Regions from separate parts of the Streptomyces tamarix genome, predicted to be linked through region 3. Evidence: riboswitches for the same ligand, from Rfam matches in the RefSeq annotation. Region 3 holds a riboswitch; each other region holds the start of a gene.
What was found. Region 3 has a riboswitch for cobalamin ahead of RND61_RS19565 (ABC transporter substrate-binding protein). Riboswitches for the same ligand answer to the same signal wherever they lie in the genome.

Region 1 (4,378 bases), on a different contig from region 3:
GGACGGCGGGTTCCAGGCGCGGCGGTGCGGGACGCGGCCGAGGCGTACGACGTCGGCGACGGTCAGCTCGACGAGGGTGTCGGCCTGCTGCTCGACGACGGCGACGCGGCGGGCTACGTCCCTGCGCCGCAGGTCGGGCAGGGGGCGGCCGTCGAGGGTGATGACGCCGGAGGCGGGGGCGAGGACACCGGCGAGGAGGCGGAGCAGGGTGGACTTGCCGGAGCCGTTGGGGCCGAGGAGTCCGGTGACGCCGCCGGGGCGGGGCGTGAGGGTGACGCCGTCGAGGATGGCCTTCCCGTCGGCGGTGCGGGTGACGCGGTCGGCGGCGAGGGTCATCGGGTGGCCTTCCTGGTCCGGTACAGCACGAGGACGAAGGCCGGCACGCCGAGCAGGGAGGTCATGACGCCGACGGGGACCTCCTGCGGTTCGAGGAGGGTGCGGGCCAGGGTGTCGACCCAGACGAGGAACACGGCCCCGCCGAGGGCGGTGGCGGGCAGCAGCCGGGTGTGGCCGGGCCCGACGAGGGCCTTGGCGGCGTGCGGCAGGACGAGGCCGACGAAGCCGATGGCGCCGGCGGAGCTGACGAGTACGGCCGTGAGCAGGGCGGTGGCGCAGAGCAGGACGACGCGGGTGCGGGCGACGTGGACGCCGAGGGCGGCCGCCGCGTCCTGGCCGAAGGCGAACGCGTCGAGGGTCCTGCCGTACGCCAGGCAGACGGCGAGGACGGCCGCGAGGGCGGCGGCGCACAGCGCGACGTCGGTCCAGCCGGCGCCGCCGAGGGAGCCGAGCAGCCAGAACAGCACCCCGCGGGTCGTCTCGGCGTCGGCGGAGGTGACGACGACGAAGGAGGTGAGGGCGGAGAACAGCTGCATCGCGGCGACGCCGGAGAGGACGACCCGGTCGGTGGTGCCGCCGAGGACGTGGCTCAGCAGCATCATCAGCGCGAACGAGCAGACGGCTCCGGCGAACGCCCCGGCGGACACCGACAGCGCGCCCCCGCCGACGCCGAGGACGACGACGAGGACCGCCCCGGTGGAGGCCCCGGAGGAGACACCGAGGACGAAGGGGTCGGCGAGCGGGTTGCGGAGCAGGGACTGCAGGACGGCCCCGCACACGGCGAGGCCGGCGCCGCACACGGCGGCGAGCAGGGTCCGGGGCAGCCGCAGCTCCCACACGATGCCGTCGCGGATCGCGGTGAGGCCGGACGGGGCGCCGCCGAGGTGGGCGGCGACGGTGGACCACACGTCGGTGACGCCGATGTCGGCGGGCCCGATGGTGATGGCGAGGGCGACGGACACGGCGAGTGCCGCGAGCCCCGCCGCCGTGCGCAGCAGGGCGGCGGTCACCGGGCGAGGCCGAACCGGCGGAGGGCGGCGGCGACCTGTTCGACGCCTTCGACGGTCCGGATGGTCGGGTTCATGGCCTGGCCGCTGAGCAGGACGTACCGCTTGCGGCGCACGGCGTCCATGTTCCGGGTCACGGGGTGGGACTCCAGGAACTCGATCTTCTTGGCGGCGCTCTCCGCCGTCTGCGACCTGCGGGTGAGGTCGCCGATCACGAGCACGTCGGGGTTGCGGTCGGCGACCGTCTCCCAGGTGACCTGGGGCCATTCCTCGGTGGTGTCGTCGAAGGCGTTCTTCGCGCCGAGCTCGCGGGTGATGACGCCGGGCGCGCCGCAGCAGCCCGCCAGGTACGGGGACTCGGCGTCGGAGAACCAGTACATGAGGGTGACGTCCGACGCGTCGAGGCCCTTCTTCGCCTCGGCGACGCGGGAGGTGAGGCTCCGGACGAGGGCGTCGCCGCGCTCCTCCACGCCGAAGACGCGGGCCAGGTCCCGCACTTCGCCGTGGACGGCGGCCATGGTGAGGGGCCGGGTGCGGACGCCGTCGCCGTCGCCGCTGTTGTCCTTGCCCTCGCAGTCGGACGGGGAGAGGTACGTCGGTACGCCGAGCCGCTCGAACCGGTCGCGGGTGGCGACCCCGCCCTTGCCTAGGGTGGAGGCGAACGAGGCGGCGACGAAGTCGGGTTCGGCGTCGAGGACCTTCTCGAACGACGGCTGGTTCTCGGCGAGGCGCTCGACGCGGGCGTTCTCCTTCTCCAGCCCCTTCATGACCGGGTCGGTCCAGGTGGCCGTGCCGGCCATGCGGTCGGCGAGGCCGAGGGCGAGGAGGATCTCGGTGGCGCCCTGGTCGAGGGAGACGGCGCGGCGCGGGCCGTCCCCGGTGATCTCGACCCGGCGCCCGCAGTTCTCGATCACGCGGGTCGCGGCGTCGTCCCGGGGCGGGGAGGAGCCGTCGGAGGGGGCGCCGCCGCAGCCGGTCAGGAGGAGGGTGCCGCACAGGGCGGCGGCGGGCAGGCGCGCTGGACGCGGAAAGGGCACGGAGCCGTCCTCGGTGTCGAGGGCCCATGCGCGGGGCCCGTCCGTACGGTGCGCCAGCAGGTCTTCGGACTCGGGATCATCCGGACGGGGCGCCTTCCCGGGCCGGTGCGCGGCCCAGTGGCATCGGTTGCCCCGCCCGTCACCCTCACCGCTGCGCGTCAGTTCCGGATTCGCACCGGATTCCCTGACTCGTCGTACGCGTGCGTACGGAGTGCGACTGGCCCCGGCAACGTAGCACAGCCCGGTGGGGGTCGAGTCCGGGGGGCGGGGCCGCCGGGCCGCGGGGACGCGCCCGCGCCGGGGCGGGGCCGGCTCTGAAAACCCCCGCCGTCGCCGCAGTTCGGCACCGGTTTCGGTGGCGTAGACCAACGGCGGTTCCGTTCGCCCTTCCGCGGCGCGTTCTACGTGCGTAGCGTGAAGCGTAACCTGTCATGTTCACACCAGGTTTTCGGAGGCACGCCATGCCCGTGCACAGATCCGGAACGACCCGAACCGCCATGGCCACGGCCCTGCTCGCCGTCCTGGCCCTCCTCCTGGCCCTCCCGGGAGCGGCGAGCGCCGCCGACGGCCCCGGCAAGCCGCCCCGGGGCAGCGCCCGCATGGGGACGGGCGTCGCCGCCCACGACGGCGTCGGCGGCGTCCCCGCAGGCCCCTACGCCACCCAGACGGAGGGCGTGGACGTCTCCAGCCACCAGGGCAACGTCGACTGGTCCGCCCTCTGGACGAGCGGGGTGCGGTGGGCCTACGTGAAGGCCACCGAGGGGACGTACTACAAGAACCCGTACTTCCCGCAGCAGTACAACGGCTCGTACGGCATCGGCATGATCCGGGGCGCGTACCACTTCGCGACCCCCGACACGGCCGGCGGCGCCGCCCAGGCCGACTACTTCGTCGACAACGGCGGCGGCTGGTCCCGCGACGGGAAGACCCTGCCGGGCGCGCTCGACATCGAGTGGAACCCCTACGGCGCGGCCTGCTACGGCAAGACCCAGGCCGGCATGGTCAGTTGGATCCGCGACTTCCTCGCCCGCTACAAGTACCGCACCGGCCGCGACGCGGTGATCTACACGGCGACGAGCTGGTGGAGGCAGTGCACCGGCGACTACGGCGGCTTCGCCTCGGCCCATCCGCTGTGGATCGCCCGCTACAACACCACCGTGGGCGAACTCCCCGCCGGTTGGGCGTACCACACGATGTGGCAGTACACCTCCTCGGGCCCGATCGTCGGCGACCACAACCGGTTCAACGGCGCCTACGACCGCGTCCAGGCCCTCGCCAACGGCTGACCGGCCCCCGTCCACGGGCCCGCGCGGACGCACACGGGCGCGGGCACGGCGACGGCAACGGCAACGGCCGAACACCGCAGCCCCGTACGGGGGCGCGGCGGGCGGCGCGTACCCGCCGGGCGGGCCGGGCGCCGGGCGGGCCGGGCACCGCCCGGACGCGCCGGACGGCGGGGGCCGGGGCGGCCTTCACCGCCCGACCGGCCCGGTCCGCGCGGGGTCACCGGCCGGCGCGCGCGACGACGAGGGCCCCGGCGGGAGGCGCCGTGTACGCCAACCGGGCGACAGCCGGGGGGAATTCCGTGCGACGGCGCACCGGGGCTGGGAACCTCACCGACTGACCAGCCGCGCCGCACCACGGCGGCGCCGGCGACCAGAGAGGAGCACCTCACGTGACAGGCACCCCCACGCGGATCGGCGAGCGGCACGTCGCGGCCGTCCTGGCCATGGGCGGCGGCCTCATGCTCGGGCCGGCGCCGGCGGCGCGCGCCGGCTCCTCCGGCGGACGCGGACTGCCGGCCCGCGCGTCCGACGCCGGCCGGCCCGCCGGGCCGGTGACCGCGGCGGGGCACACCGCCGCGGACCTCACCGCGCCCGCCCCGCCCGGCGGCGCTCCCCGCGGGACGCGGTGACCGGGCGGGGCGTCACCCGCGTACGGGACGGGCGGGGCCGGTCAGGGACGGCGTCCGGTGGTGACGAACATGGTCATCGCCAC
Region 2 (4,378 bases), on a different contig from region 3:
GGTCGCCAGGCCGTGCAGCAGACCGCGCGAGCGGAACCAGTAGACGTACGCGAAGGCGCCGTAGAAGAACAGGCCCTCGATGCACGCGGCGAAGCAGATCAGGTTCAGCAGGAAGCGGCGCCGGTCGGCCTTGGTCTCCAGCCGGTCCAGCTTCTCCACCGAGTCCATCCACCGGAAGCAGAACGCGGCCTTCTCGCGGATGGACGGGATGTTCTCGACGGCGTCGAACGCGGCGGCGCGGTCGTCCGGGTCGGGGAGGTACGTGTCGAGCAGCGTCAGGTAGAACTGGACGTGCACGGCCTCCTCGAACAACTGGCGGGAGAGGTAGAGTCGGGCCTCGGGCGAGTTGATGTGCTTGTAGAGCGTCAGGACCAGGTTGTTCGCGACGATCGAGTCGCCCGTCGCGAAGAACGCCACGAGCCGGCCGATCAGGTGCTGCTCGCCGGGGGTCAGCTTCGCCAGGTCCGCGACGTCCGAGTGGAGGTCGACCTCCTCGACGGTCCAGGTGTTCTTGATGGCGTCCCGGTAGCGCTCGTAGAAGTCCGGGTAGCGCATCGGACGCAGCGTCAGCTCGAAGCCCGGGTCGAGCAGTCTGGGGGTGCCGGTGCGAGGCGCCGCCGATGAGGGGCGGTGGCCGGGTGACGGGTGGGTGTCGCGGGTGGAGCTCATCACTGACAGGCCTCGCAGGACTCGGGGTTCTCAAGGGAGCAGGCGACGGCGTCGGGCTCGGACGCCTGCTGGACGGGCACGGGGGTCGCGGACGCGGCGCGGGCGATCCGCGTCGCCGGGCGGGAGCGCAGGTAGTACGTGGTCTTCAGGCCCTGCTTCCAGGCGTACGCGTACATCGACGACAGCTTGCCGATGGTCGGCGTCTCCAGGAACAGGTTCAGCGACTGCGACTGGTCCAGGAACGGCGTCCGGGCGGCGGCCATGTCGATCAGGCCGCGCTGCGGGATCTCCCACGCCGTCCGGTACAGCTCGCGCACCTCGGCCGGCACCCAGGTGAAGCCCTGCACCGAGCCGTTCGACTCGCGCAGCGCCTCGCGGGTCTGCGCGTCCCACACGCCGAGCTTCTTCAGGTCGTCCACCAGGTACGAGTTGACCTGGAGGAACTCGCCGGACAGCGTCTCGCGCTTGAACAGGTTGGAGACCTGCGGCTCGATGCACTCGTAGACCCCCGCGATGGACGCGATCGTCGCGGTCGGCGCGATCGCGAGGAGCAGCGAGTTGCGCAGGCCGACGGAGGCGACGCGCTCGCGCAGCGCCGCCCACCGCTCCGGCCAGGTCAGCTCCACGTCGTAGTGGTCGGGGTGCAGCACGCCGCGCGCCGTGCGGGTCTTGTCCCAGGCGGGCAGCGGGCCGCTGCGCTCGGCCAGGTCGGCGGACGCCTCGTACGCGGCGAGCATGATCCGCTCGGCGATCCGCGTGGACAGGGCGCGCGCCTCGGGCGAGTCGAACGGCAACCGCAGCTTGAAGAAGACGTCCTGGAGGCCCATCGCGCCCAGGCCCACCGGGCGCCAGCGGGCGTTGGACCGGCCGGCCTGCTCGGTCGGGTAGAAGTTGATGTCGACGACCCGGTCGAGGAACGTCACCGCGGTGCGGACCGTCTCGTCCAGCCGCTCCCAGTCGATGCCGTCGCCGGCGACGAACGCGCCCAGGTTCACCGAGCCCAGGTTGCAGACCGCGGTCTCCCCGTCGTCCGTGACCTCCAGGATCTCGGTGCACAGGTTCGAGGAGTGGACCGTGTGGCCCGGCTCGGCGGTCTGGTTGGCGGTGCGGTTCGCGGCGTCCTTGAACGTCATCCAGCCGTTGCCGGTCTGCGCGAGGGTCCGCATCATCCGGCCGTACAGGTCGCGGGCCGGCATCGTCTTGCGGGCCAGGCCCTTCGCCTCGGCGGCCCGGTACGCGGCGTCGAACTCCTCGCCCCACAGGTCGACCAACTCGGGCACGTCCGACGGGGAGAACAGCGACCACGGGGCGTCGGCGTTGACGCGGCGCATGAACTCGTCCGGGATCCAGTGCGCCAGGTTCAGGTTGTGGGTGCGGCGGGCGTCCTCGCCGGTGTTGTCGCGGAGCTCCAGGAACTCCTCGATGTCGGCGTGCCAGGTCTCCAGGTAGACCGCGGCGGCGCCCTTGCGGCGACCACCCTGGTTGACGGCGGCGACCGACGCGTCGAGCGTCTTCAGGAACGGGACGATGCCGTTGGAGTGGCCGTTGGTGCCGCGGATCAGCGAACCGCGGGCGCGGATGCGGGAGTACGACAGGCCGATGCCGCCCGCGTGCTTCGACAGCCGCGCCACCTGGTGGTAGCGGTCGTAGATGGAGTCCAGCTCGTCCTGGGGGGAGTCCAGCAGGTAGCAGGAGGACATCTGGGGGTGGCGGGTGCCCGAGTTGAACAGGGTGGGGGAGGAGGGCAGGTAGTCGAGCCGGCTCATCAGCCCGTACAGCGCCTCGACCTCGCCGAGGGCGCGCGCGGTGCCGTCCTCCGCCAGTCCGCAGGCGACGCGGAGCAGGAACTGCTGCGGGGTCTCGACGACCTTGCGGGTGATCGGGTGGCGCAGCAGGTAGCGGGAGTACAGGGTGCGCAGCCCGAAGTAGCCGAAGCGGTCGTCGGCCGCCGGGTCGATCACCGCGTCGAGCCGGTCGGCGTGGCGGGCGACGAAGTCGGCGGTCCGGTCGGCGATGAGCCCTTCGCGGTGGCCGACGGCGACCGACGCGGAGAACGCCACCGCTCCCTGGCCGGCGGCCTCGTCGGTGATCGCGCGGGCCAGCAGCCGGGCGGCGAGCCTGGAGTACGCCGGGTCCTCGGCGATCAGGCCGGCCGCCGCCTCGGTGGCGAGCTCCCGGAGTTCGGCCTCGTCCGACCCGGCGTGCCGGCCGCGCAGGGCGGCGGCGGCGACCCGGCCGGGGTCGGTGTCGGGAAGGTCCGCGGTGAGGTCGGTCAGGGTCCGCAGCAACGCGGTCCCGGGAGCGTCGGCTTCGGTGGCTGAGGCCGGATCCGCTGGCGCGATGGTCACGTGGGGGCTCTCCCTCGCTCGGCTCGGGGCCGCACGGCGGGGAGGCGGGAAGCGGGCGCACCCCGCCCTTGGGCACGGGGGCGTGCGTGACCGCGTCCGCCGGCCCACTCCGCGAGGCCCGGACGTCTGGGCACCCGGGCCGGACGGTCCGGGTGCGCTGTCGGCAGGTCGTCGGACTTGTGGGGTACGCGAAGGGCACACCGGTACACCGTTGCGGGACAGTTCCGGACTCGCACCGGATTCCCCTGCTACGACAGCGAGCACGAGCATACATGTGGGGGGCGCGGGATACGGCACCCCCCACATGTTGTGTCAGAGTGTCAGCTCGTACGCGAGGAGGGGCAGACCGGGCAGGGGCTCCCAGTCCCGCTGCGGGGCCCTGGCGAAGCCCATCCGGTCGTACAGCCGCCGGGCGCCGCGGGCCTGCGGGACGACCGACAGGACGAGCCGCGCGCAGCCGTCGACGGCGCGTGCCCGGTCGGCGCACGCCCGTACGAGCGCCTCGCCCACGCCCCGTCCGCGCGCCGCGCCGGACACGGCGAGCACCCGGAACTCGGCCTCGTCCGGTCCCGCGATGTCCGCCCACGGGCTGCCGTCGGACGGGACGAACGTCACGCCGCCCAGGAGCGTGCCGTCCGGGTCGACGGCGACGAGCACCTCGGCCTCGGCGGCCCGGCGCGGCACGTCGCGCAGCAGGTCGAGGTAGGGGTCGTCGGCCCCGTACTGGAGCAGCCCGCCGTCGAGGTAGGCGCGGGCGCTGATCTCGCCCAGGGCGCGGTGCTCGGCGGGGCGTACGGGGCGGATGGCGAAGTCGGTGGTGCTCGGTGCGGCGGGTGGGGTCCAAGTGGCGTCCATGGGCCCCAGTGTGGCGGGATCAGCCGCTCGCGCCCACGTCGTTTCGGGGCGCCCCGTCGCCCACGGGCGGCAGGTCGCCGCGTTCGACGGGCTCCCCGGCGCCGGGCCGGAGCTCGGGCAGGACCGCGTCCAGCTCCTCGTCGGAGGCGCGGTGCGCCCGCTCGGCGGCGCCGCGCAACGTGTCGCGGTCGACGGAGCGGTCGGCGCTGACCCGGACGCGCAGCCCGTTCTCGGCGCGCACGTACGCGTGGGCGCCGTCCGAGGCGCGGTACCAGCCCGCGCCGTCCTTCTCGCAGGGGGTGCCGGCGGGGCCGGTGGCCGAAACCGCGGGGAGCTCCGCGCAGCTCGCCGCGTCGACCCCGCCGCGCTCGACGGCGAGGGTGATCGCGCCGCCGCCCGGGGAGACGTACGTGGCGGAGAAGCCGTCGTCGCCGAGGACGCCCACGGACTGCTCGGCCAGGTCGAAGCCGTCCGCCTCCGTCACGTACACGTGCTCGGGCCGGGTC
Region 3 (4,378 bases):
AGCAGGACGAACATGCGGGCGCGGAAGCGGGCCACGTCCAGTCCCATCGTGGTGGCGGCCTCCTCACCGGCGAGCAGCAAGTTCAGGTTGCGGGCCTGCGCCATGAGGGTGCCGGTGCCCAGGAGGAGGGCGGCGCCGGGCAGCCACAGGGTGTCCCAGGTGACGCCGCCGAGGCCGCCGAGGGTCCAGGCGAGGACCGCGCGGGCCTCGTTGCCCCGGTCGGTGGTGAGCAGCAGCAGGTCCAGTACGGCGGTGAGCACCGCGGCGATGGCCACCCCGGACAGGACCAGCCGCGTGGAGGTGATCCGGCCGCCGGTGCGGGCGGTGGCGTAGACGAGCAGCAGCGCGCCCAGCGCGCCCGCGAACGCGGCGGCCGACAGCGACACCGGACCGAGCAGGGTCACCCCGAACACGATCACCACGACGGCGCCCAGGGACGCCCCGGAGGAGACGCCGAGCAGGTAGGGCTCCGCGAGCGGGTTGCGGATCAGAGCCTGCAAGGCGGTGCCCACCACGGCGAGCCCGGCGCCGGCCACCGCGCCGAGCAGCACCCGCGGCGCCCGTACGTCCAGCACGATCGTCTCCCGTGCCCCGGACCAGTCCGGGGTCGACCAACCGGCGCCCAGCGCGTGGGTCACGATGCCCCACACCTGGCCGGGCGGCACCCGCACCGAGCCGATGGCCAGGCCCGCCGTGGCGGAGAGCACCAGCAGGACGGCCAAGGCGGCGAGGGTGACGGCGAGGCCGGCCCGGCCCGCCCGCCCGCCGCCCTGCCGCCGCCGCGCGACCCGCCCGGTGCCGGTGCCGGTGACCGGGGCCGTCACGCGAAGCTCTCGGGGTGGATGCCGCGGGCCAGGTCCTCCACCGCGTACGCGGAGCGCACGCCGACCAGGGTGGCGGTCAGCGGCAGGACGACGAACCGCTTGTTCCTGATGGCGGGCACGTCCTTCAGAGCGGGCTGCGACAGCAGGAACTCCTTCTTCCGCTCGACACTCCCGGCACCGGCGTAGTCGTAGATCGCGATGACCTCCGGCTTGCGCTCGACGACCTGCTCCCAGGAGACGTCGCCGAAGACGTCGTCGAGGTCGGCGAAGACGTTCGTGCCGCCGGCCAGCCGGATCACTTCGGTGCCCAGGCTCCTGCCACCCGCGGTGAACGGGGCCTTGTCGCCGCTGTCGTACACGAAGACGGGCACCGCGGGCTGGCCCTCGACGGCCTTCGCGGCCCTGGCGACCCGCGCCCGGAGGTCGGAGACCAACTCGTCCGCCTGGTCGGGCACGCCGAAGATCGTGCCGACGGTGCGGATCTCGTCGTAGGTGTCGTCCATCGTGACCCGCTTCTCGCCGCAGTACTCGCGGTTGAGGTGGGTGTCGATGCCCGCGTCGGTGAACGCCTCGCGGGAGCGGCCCTCGTTCCCGGCGAAGGCGCTGCCGTAGCCGCCGTAGACGAGGTCTGGCTCGGCCTCCAGGACCGTCTCGAACGACGGTTCCTTCTCCGCCAGTTGTGGAATCGACTCGTAGTCCTTCCGCAGTTCGGGCAGGACGGCGGAGTCGGGAAAGGCGGTGCCGACCATGCGGTCCCCCAGGCCGAGGGCGAGCATGAGTTCCGCCGGGTGCTGGTGGATGGTGACGACGCGGGAGGGCGGCTCCTCGTACGTCGTCCTCACGCCGCAGTTGTCGACGGTGACGGGAAAGCCGTCGGCCGACGGGGCCGTGACCCTCGGGTCCCGGGCGGTGTCGTGCGACGATCCGCAGCCGGCGGCGAGCAGGGCCGCCGACAGGGCCATGGCCGCGGCCGCCACCCGCAGGGCGCGGCGTCGGCGGGCAGGGGTGAACAGCGGGGGACGGGACGTGCCGTCGTACACGTGAAGCCTCCTGGGGAGTCCGCGCTCCTCGGAACGGGCCCGCGACAGGCCAGTGTCCTGACTCCCGGATCGACGCTCCTTCCCTTGGCCTTCCCGCGCGGCGCGCAGTGGCGTGTCGAAGGGTGTACTCCCCGGTCACAGTGGCGGGACCGTGCCGGATTCGCACCGGCTTCCTGTTTCCCGTCGCGGCGATGACCAGGTGATACTACGGTCCGTCCAGCCCGGGTCAAAGGGGGCGCGGGCCCGCGCGCACGCCCCGCGCCCTCCGCCACGCCGCACGGACCGCCCCGGCGCCGACCGTCATCGTCACCAGGGCCACGGCGTCGACGTCTCGTGGACACCGCCGACCGACAAGCCCACCGAGACGATCGAACGCCACGAGGTCGTCACCCGGGACGAGGACACTCCCGGCGCGTTCGTCGAAGGGACAGGGGCCAGGGCCGACTCGGCGCACATCGACGGGCTGGAGCCGGGCCACCCCCACACGCGCGCGGTGGCGACCTGGAACAGCGCCGGCGGTTTCCCGACGTCGCACGTCCGGTTACCGTCGGCGCCGGCGTCCGGGTGTCGGGGGAGGGCGGCCCCGGCGCCCCCGGCCCCGGTGGCCGTGTCCTGCGCGGCGCGGGCGCGCCGCTCCGTGGAGCTCCTCGGGGCCCGGACGGACTCACGACTCGTAGCGGTGCGGCCGCGTCGGCGCGGGCGGCGCCGGGCACGAGGGCGGCGACCGCCATCGCCCCGCGGCGGGTGTGCCGGAGAGGACCGTGGAGGGCCCGGCCCGGTGCCCCGACGGCGTGCCGAGAGGTCCGCGGGCGCTCAGGCCCGGTGCCCCCGGCGGACGAGACGTCCGCGCGGGGCCGCCCTCGTCTCCGGCCTCTTGGGCACACCGCGGTCCAGGGGGGCGCGGTGGTCGGTGACGTTGCGGGATCCCGGACTCGAACGGCAGGGCGCGGCGGTCGGAGGTCCCGAGGACGTCCGGGCCTCGAACGGCAGGCCGTGGCGCCGGGGAACAGCACCTCGGACGACGAACACGACCGCCCCCGCGCCGACGTGTCCGCCGAGGGCTACGCGGCCTGGGCCCCGGGGCGCTTGAAGACCTGCTGGCCGTGCCAGAGGACGAACCGCGGGTCGACGGTGGGGCGTCCGGGGCGGGGCGCCGCGACGGGACGGCCGTGGAGCTCGTCGACGGCGCGGCCGGCCGCGCCACGGGCGACGTACAGCTCGGAGACCTGAATGCGGAGGTCGGGCAGGAGCCCGAGGGCGCCGAGGTCGAAGAGGGCGTGGTGCAGGGAGCACAGGGCCAGGCCGTTGTTCGCCTCGTCCGGGCCGTCCTGGCTGTGCCAGCGCACGTGCGCCGCCTCCAGGCCGACGGGGTTGCGGCCGAGGGCGCCGTCGAACCCGCAGAAGGCGCAGGCGTACGCGTAGGCGTGCAGTACCTCCTCGGCGAAACCGGCCCGGCGCCGGCGTCGCTTCCGTCCGGCGGGGGCGTACGCGGCGTCGCCGAGGTCGACGGCGAGGTCGAGCCCGACGGCGTCGCAGACGGGCGCCTCCAGCGCGGGGGTGAAGTGCTGCTCCAGCAGGAGGCGTACGGCCGCGGTCAGCGTGCCCGGGTCGGCCAACAGCGCCTCGACGTCGGGGCGGAGGCGGCCGTGCGCCCCCCGGGCCCGCAGCGCACCGCCCCGCTCCGGCGCGTCCGGGCCGATCGCGTTGCCGTCCCGGTCCCGCAGCTCCCACAGCTCCCGCTCCAGGTGTACGAACGGCATCGCCGCCCGCTCCCGCGCCCGCGCGGGGCTGGTCACGGCGGGCCCGAAGTCGTTGATCAGCCGGCTGACCGGCTCCTCCGCCTCGTCGTACGCGACGGCAGTGCTGCCGGACGTGGCGAACCTCCCCAGCAGCCACAGCACGAGCAGGGGCTTGTGCGGCGCCCGCCGGCCGCCCATCTGGGCCCGCCGAAGCGCCGACAGCGCGCTCAGCAACTCGTCTCGCGTCACGGAAATCCCCCCATGCTCCGAGCCCCACCCGGTGGTGCGCCCCGATTGTCGCAGGCACCGGGAGCGCTGATCATCCGCAGGGGACGGGGCGGGGCGCTCCGGATGCCGGGAGGGATGCGTTCCGCCTGGTGGGCACCGCCGGTGCGGTGGCCGGACCGCCAGGGCGGTCTCGTGGCCGGCGGGACCGTGGTGGCCGGGGCCGCCGGGCGCGTGCGCCGGGACACGGCTCTGGTGCGCCTGTGCCCCCGGCCGGTGGGACCGACCGGGGGCACAGGACCTGCGCTGTCGCCGTGGGACGGCTGGCGGACTCAGCGACGGCCGGGCACGTGGAGGCCGACCGGGCGATGCCGCTCGGGGCGCTTGACCATCACGTCACCGGTCCTCGCGGAGAACGACCACGTACCTGTCGTCGTAGGCGTTGCCCTCGTCCTCCGGCATCAACAGAAGCGACAACGTGGAGGGCTCTCCGGTGAAGCGGACGTCGACGGAGGCGTCTTTCTCCCCGAGGCTGAAGTCCGCCGTGGCC
Region 4 (4,378 bases), on a different contig from region 3:
TCGAACCCGTCGTCGTCGGGCCGGTCCTCCAGGCCGAGGTCGTGGTCGAGGCGGGCGGCCTGGATGAGGGTCCAGATCTGCGCGCGGATCGCGGGGAGCTTCGCCGGGTCCATGGAGGAGATCTGCGCGTACTCGTCGAGCAGTTGCTCCAGCCGCGCGATGTCGCCGTAGGAGTCGGCGCGGGCCATCGGCGGTACGAGGTGGTCGACGAGCGTGGCGTGGGCGCGGCGCTTGGCCTGGGTGCCCTCGCCGGGGTCGTTGACGAGGAACGGGTAGATCAGCGGCAGGTCGCCGAGGGCCGCGTCGGGGCCGCACGCGGCGGACAGGCCGGCGTTCTTGCCGGGCAGCCACTCCAGGTTGCCGTGCTTGCCGAGGTGGACCATGGCGTCCGCGCCGAAACCGCCGTCGGACGCGGGTGTGGCGATCCACCGGTAGGCGGCCAGGTAGTGGTGGGACGGCGGCAGGTCCGGGTCGTGGTAGATCGCGATCGGGTTCTCGCCGAAGCCGCGCGGCGGCTGGATGAGGACGAGCAGGTTCCCCCGGCGCAGCGCGGCGAGGACGATGTCGCCCTCGGGGTTGCGGGACCGGTCGAGGAACATCTCGCCGGGCGGCGGGCCCCAGTGCTCCTCGACGGCCGAGCGCAGCTCCTCCGGCAGCGTCGCGAACCAGCGCCGGTAGTCGGCGGCCGGGATGCGGACCGGGTTGCGGGCCAGTTGCTCCTCGGTGAGCCAGTCCTGGTCGTGACCGCCCGCCTCGATGAGGGCGTAGATCAGCTCGTCGCCGTCGCCGGACGCGAGGCCCGGCACGTCCTCGTCGCCGAAGTCGTACCCCTCCTCGCGCAGCCGGCGCAGCAGGGCGACGGCGGAGGCGGGCGTGTCGAGGCCGACGGCGTTGCCGATGCGGGAGTGCTTCGTCGGGTACGCGGAGAGGACCAGCGCCAGGCGCTTCTCGGCGTTGGGGATGTGCCGGAGCCGGGCGTGGCGGACGGCGATCCCGGCGACGCGGGCCGCGCGCTCGGCGTCGGGAACGTACGCGGGCAGGCCGTCCTCGTCGATCTCCTTGAAGGAGAACGGGACGGTGATGAGCCGCCCGTCGAACTCGGGTACGGCGACCTGGCTGGCCGCGTCGAGCGGGGACAGGCCCTCGTCGTTCCCCTCCCAGTCGGCGCGCGAACCGGTGAGGCACAGCGCCTGGAGGACGGGCACGTCGAGGGAGGCGAGCGCGCCCGCGTCCCACGCCTCCTCGTCCCCGCCGGCCTGGGCCTCGGCGGGCTTGGTGCCGCCGGCGGCGAGGACGGTGGTGACGACGGCGTCGGCGCCGCGCAGCCGGTCGAGCAGCTCGGGCTCGGGGGCGCGCAGGGAGGCGACGTACAGGGGGAGGGCGCGTCCGCCGGCGTCCTCGATGGCTTCGCACAGGGCGCCGACGAAGGCGGTGTTGCCGCTCATGTGGTGGGCGCGGTAGTAGAGCACGGCGACGGTCGGGCCGTCGGTGGTGCGGGGGGTGCGCTCCAGGGAGCCCCAGGTGGGGGCGGCGGCCGGCGGGTCGAAGCCGTGGCCGGTGAGGAGGACCGTGTCGGACAGGAACCGGGCGAGCTGCTCCAGGTTGTCCGGGCCGCCGTGGGCGAGGTAGGCGTGGGCCTCGGTGGCGACGCCGATGGGGACGGTGGACGCCTCCATGAGCTGTGCGTCGGGCGCCTGTTCGCCGGTGAGGAAGACGACGGGGCGGTCCTGGGCGCGGAGCAGGTCGATGCCCTCCTCCCAGGCGCGCAGTCCGCCGAGGAGGCGTACGACGACGAGGTCGGCGCCGTCGAGGAGGCCGGGCAGCTCGTCGATGGGGAGGCGTGCGGGGTTGGCGAACCGGTACTCGACCGGGCCTCCGGCCGCGCGGGCGCTCAGCAGGTCGGTGTCGGAGTGCGACAGCAGCAGGATCACGGCGTGCCGGGCCTTCCTCGGGGTGTCCTCGCCCCGGGTGGTCGTGGGTGGCGGGAGTTCCTGACTCGCGGGACCCGGGGGCCCTGCTCACAGTGGCGGGACCGCGCCGGATTCGCACCGTGCTTCCTCCCTAGGGTCCTGGGACCCTGTGCCGTCTGCATAGTAGAGGCTGCGCGTATGCTCGCCGCCATGCCGCCCAGCCCATCAAAGCCCCGGAACGGGGGCGAATCCCACATACGGGACCGTGTCCGCGACCGTGCCGACGCGTGCCCCGGCGCGCTGCGGCTGCACCGGGCGGACGACGGCGGACTCGCCCGGCTGCGGCTGCCCACCGGCGTCCTGACGGCCCACCAGGTGGCCGTGCTGGCCGGGGCCGCGGAGCGGCTGGGCGACGGCCGGCTCGGTGTCACCTCGCGCGGCAACCTCGACCTGCGCGGCCTGCCCGACGACTGCGGGCTCGCCCTCGCGGAGCTGCTCGGCGAGGCCGGACTGCTGCCCTCGGCGGCGCACGAACGCGTGCGGAACATGGTGGTGTCGCCCCTCTGCGGACTGGACGGACGGTCCCACGGGGACGCCCAGGCGTGGGCGCGGGAGCTGGACGCGCTGCTGTGCGCGCGGACGTGGACGACCGCCCTGTCGGGACGCTTCCTGTTCGCCGTGGACGACGGGCGCGGGGACGTGGCCGGGCTGGGCGGTGATGTGACGTTGCTCGCAGAGCCGGGCGGGTGCGCTCTGGTACGGATCGGGGGCCTGTCCTGGCGGGTGGCCGCAGGCGACGCACCGTCGGCCGCGCTGGCGGCGGCCGAGGCGTTCCTGGCCGTTGCCCGGGAGGCCGGCACGGGTGCCTGGCGGGTGGCCGAACTGCCGGACGACCGGCCCCTGGAGGCGGCCGTGACGGAGTGTCTGGCGGGTGCGGGGGTGGCCACCTCCGCCGCCTCGCCGGGTGCGGTGCCGGTGGCGGCGCCGCCGGAGCCGGGTGTGGTCGGTGACCGTGCCGTGTCGGTCGTGGCGCCCCTGGGCCGGATCACCGCCGAGCAGTTCCGGGCCCTGGCGCCGGGGCCCGGGGGCGAGGTGCGGGTGACGCCGTGGCGCGGGTTCGTCGTGGCGGGCCTGCCCGGCCGCGCGGCGGCGAAGGAGCGGCTCGCGGCGCTGGACCGGGCCGGGTTCCTCACCCGCCCCGGGTCGCCCTGGCTGACGGTGAGCGCCTGCACGGGGCGGCCCGGCTGCGGCAAGGCCCTGGCCGACGTACGGGCGGACGCCCGGCCGCTGGACGACGCGGCGGTCCGGGGGCTGCCCGTGCACTGGTCCGGCTGCGACCGCCGCTGCGGCCACCCGCAGGGCGACTGGGTGGACGTACTGGCCACCGGCGACGGCACGTACGGCATCACCGTACGGACGGCACGACGAGACAACGACGACGCACAGGCACAGAGATGAGCGGGAGCACAGTGTTCGACTACGAGAAGGACGGCGCGGAGATCTACCGCCAGTCCTTTGCCACGATCCGCGCCGAGGCGGATCTCGCGGGGCTGCCCGCCGACGTCAGCCAGGTCGCCGTGCGGATGATCCACGCCTGCGGCATGGTCGATCTCGTCCGCGACCTCGCCTACACGCCGGAGGTCGTCTCCCGCGCCCGCGCCGCGCTCCGCTCCGGCGCGCCGATCCTGTGTGACGCGCAGATGGTCGCGAGCGGCGTCACCCGCAAGCGGCTCCCCGCCGACAACGAGGTGGTCTGCACCCTCTCCGACCCGTCCGTGCCCGATCTCGCCGCCGAGCTGGGCACGACCCGCAGCGCGGCCGCCCTGGAGCTGTGGCGCGACCGCCTGGAGGGCTCGGTCGTGGCGATCGGCAACGCGCCCACCGCCCTGTTCCGGCTGCTGGAGATGGTCCGGGACGGCGCCCCCCGCCCGGCGGCGGTGCTCGGCATACCGGTCGGCTTCATCGGTGCGGCCGAGTCCAAGGACGCGCTGGCCGCCTCGGACCTGGACCACATCGTCGTACGGGGCAGGCGCGGAGGCAGCGCCATGGCGGCCGCGGCGGTCAACGCGATCGCGAGCGAGGCGGAATGAGCACGCACGTTTCACGTGAAACAGTCACCGGCGCGGACACGGAGACCGGCACGGGCACGGAGACCGGCGCGGGCGCGGGCAAGCTGTACGGCGTCGGCCTCGGCCCCGGCGACCCGTCGCTGATGACCCTGCGCGCGGTGGAGGCCATCGCGGAGGCGGACGTCGTCGCGTACCACTGCGCCCGGCACGGCCGGTCCATCGCCCGGTCCATCGCGGCGAAGCACATCCGCGAGGACCACGTCGAGGAGCGGCTGATGTACCCGCTCACGGTGGAGACGACGGACCACCCCGGCGGCTACCGGGGCGCGCTGAACGACTTCTACGAGGAGGCGTCGGCACGGCTCGCCGCCCACCTCGACGCGGGCCGGACGGTGGCGG

Region 1: another riboswitch for cobalamin. It lies ahead of RND61_RS24030 (ABC transporter substrate-binding protein); the one in region 3 lies ahead of RND61_RS19565 (ABC transporter substrate-binding protein).
Region 2: another riboswitch for cobalamin. It lies ahead of RND61_RS01490 (ribonucleoside-diphosphate reductase subunit alpha); the one in region 3 lies ahead of RND61_RS19565 (ABC transporter substrate-binding protein).
Region 4: another riboswitch for cobalamin. It lies ahead of cobN (cobaltochelatase subunit CobN); the one in region 3 lies ahead of RND61_RS19565 (ABC transporter substrate-binding protein).

The regions. Positions count from the first base shown of each region.
Region 1 covers NZ_JAWCTQ010000036.1:13,639-18,016, reverse strand. The annotation lists gene RND61_RS24040 (ABC transporter ATP-binding protein) at 1-336, opposite strand, end outside; gene RND61_RS24035 (FecCD family ABC transporter permease) at 333-1,346, opposite strand; gene RND61_RS24030 (ABC transporter substrate-binding protein) at 1,343-2,380, opposite strand; cobalamin riboswitch at 2,419-2,617, opposite strand; gene RND61_RS24025 (lysozyme) at 2,842-3,666, shown strand; gene RND61_RS24020 (hypothetical protein) at 4,056-4,295, shown strand; gene RND61_RS24015 (methyltransferase domain-containing protein) at 4,337-4,378, opposite strand, start outside.
Region 2 covers NZ_JAWCTQ010000001.1:336,580-340,957, reverse strand. The annotation lists gene RND61_RS01495 (ribonucleotide-diphosphate reductase subunit beta) at 1-669, opposite strand, end outside; gene RND61_RS01490 (ribonucleoside-diphosphate reductase subunit alpha) at 669-3,017, opposite strand; cobalamin riboswitch at 3,163-3,297, opposite strand; gene RND61_RS01485 (GNAT family N-acetyltransferase) at 3,330-3,872, opposite strand; gene RND61_RS01480 (hypothetical protein) at 3,892-4,378, opposite strand, start outside.
Region 3 covers NZ_JAWCTQ010000024.1:86,737-91,114, reverse strand. The annotation lists gene RND61_RS19570 (FecCD family ABC transporter permease) at 1-824, opposite strand, end outside; gene RND61_RS19565 (ABC transporter substrate-binding protein) at 821-1,864, opposite strand; cobalamin riboswitch at 1,895-2,074, opposite strand; gene RND61_RS19560 (phosphorothioated DNA-binding restriction endonuclease) at 2,926-3,852, opposite strand; gene RND61_RS19555 (hypothetical protein) at 4,225-4,378, opposite strand, start outside.
Region 4 covers NZ_JAWCTQ010000010.1:158,156-162,533, forward strand. The annotation lists gene cobN (cobaltochelatase subunit CobN) at 1-1,931, opposite strand, end outside; cobalamin riboswitch at 1,968-2,098, opposite strand; gene RND61_RS11215 (cobalamin biosynthesis protein CobG) at 2,121-3,368, shown strand; gene RND61_RS11220 (precorrin-8X methylmutase) at 3,365-4,000, shown strand; gene cobJ (precorrin-3B C(17)-methyltransferase) at 4,123-4,378, shown strand, end outside.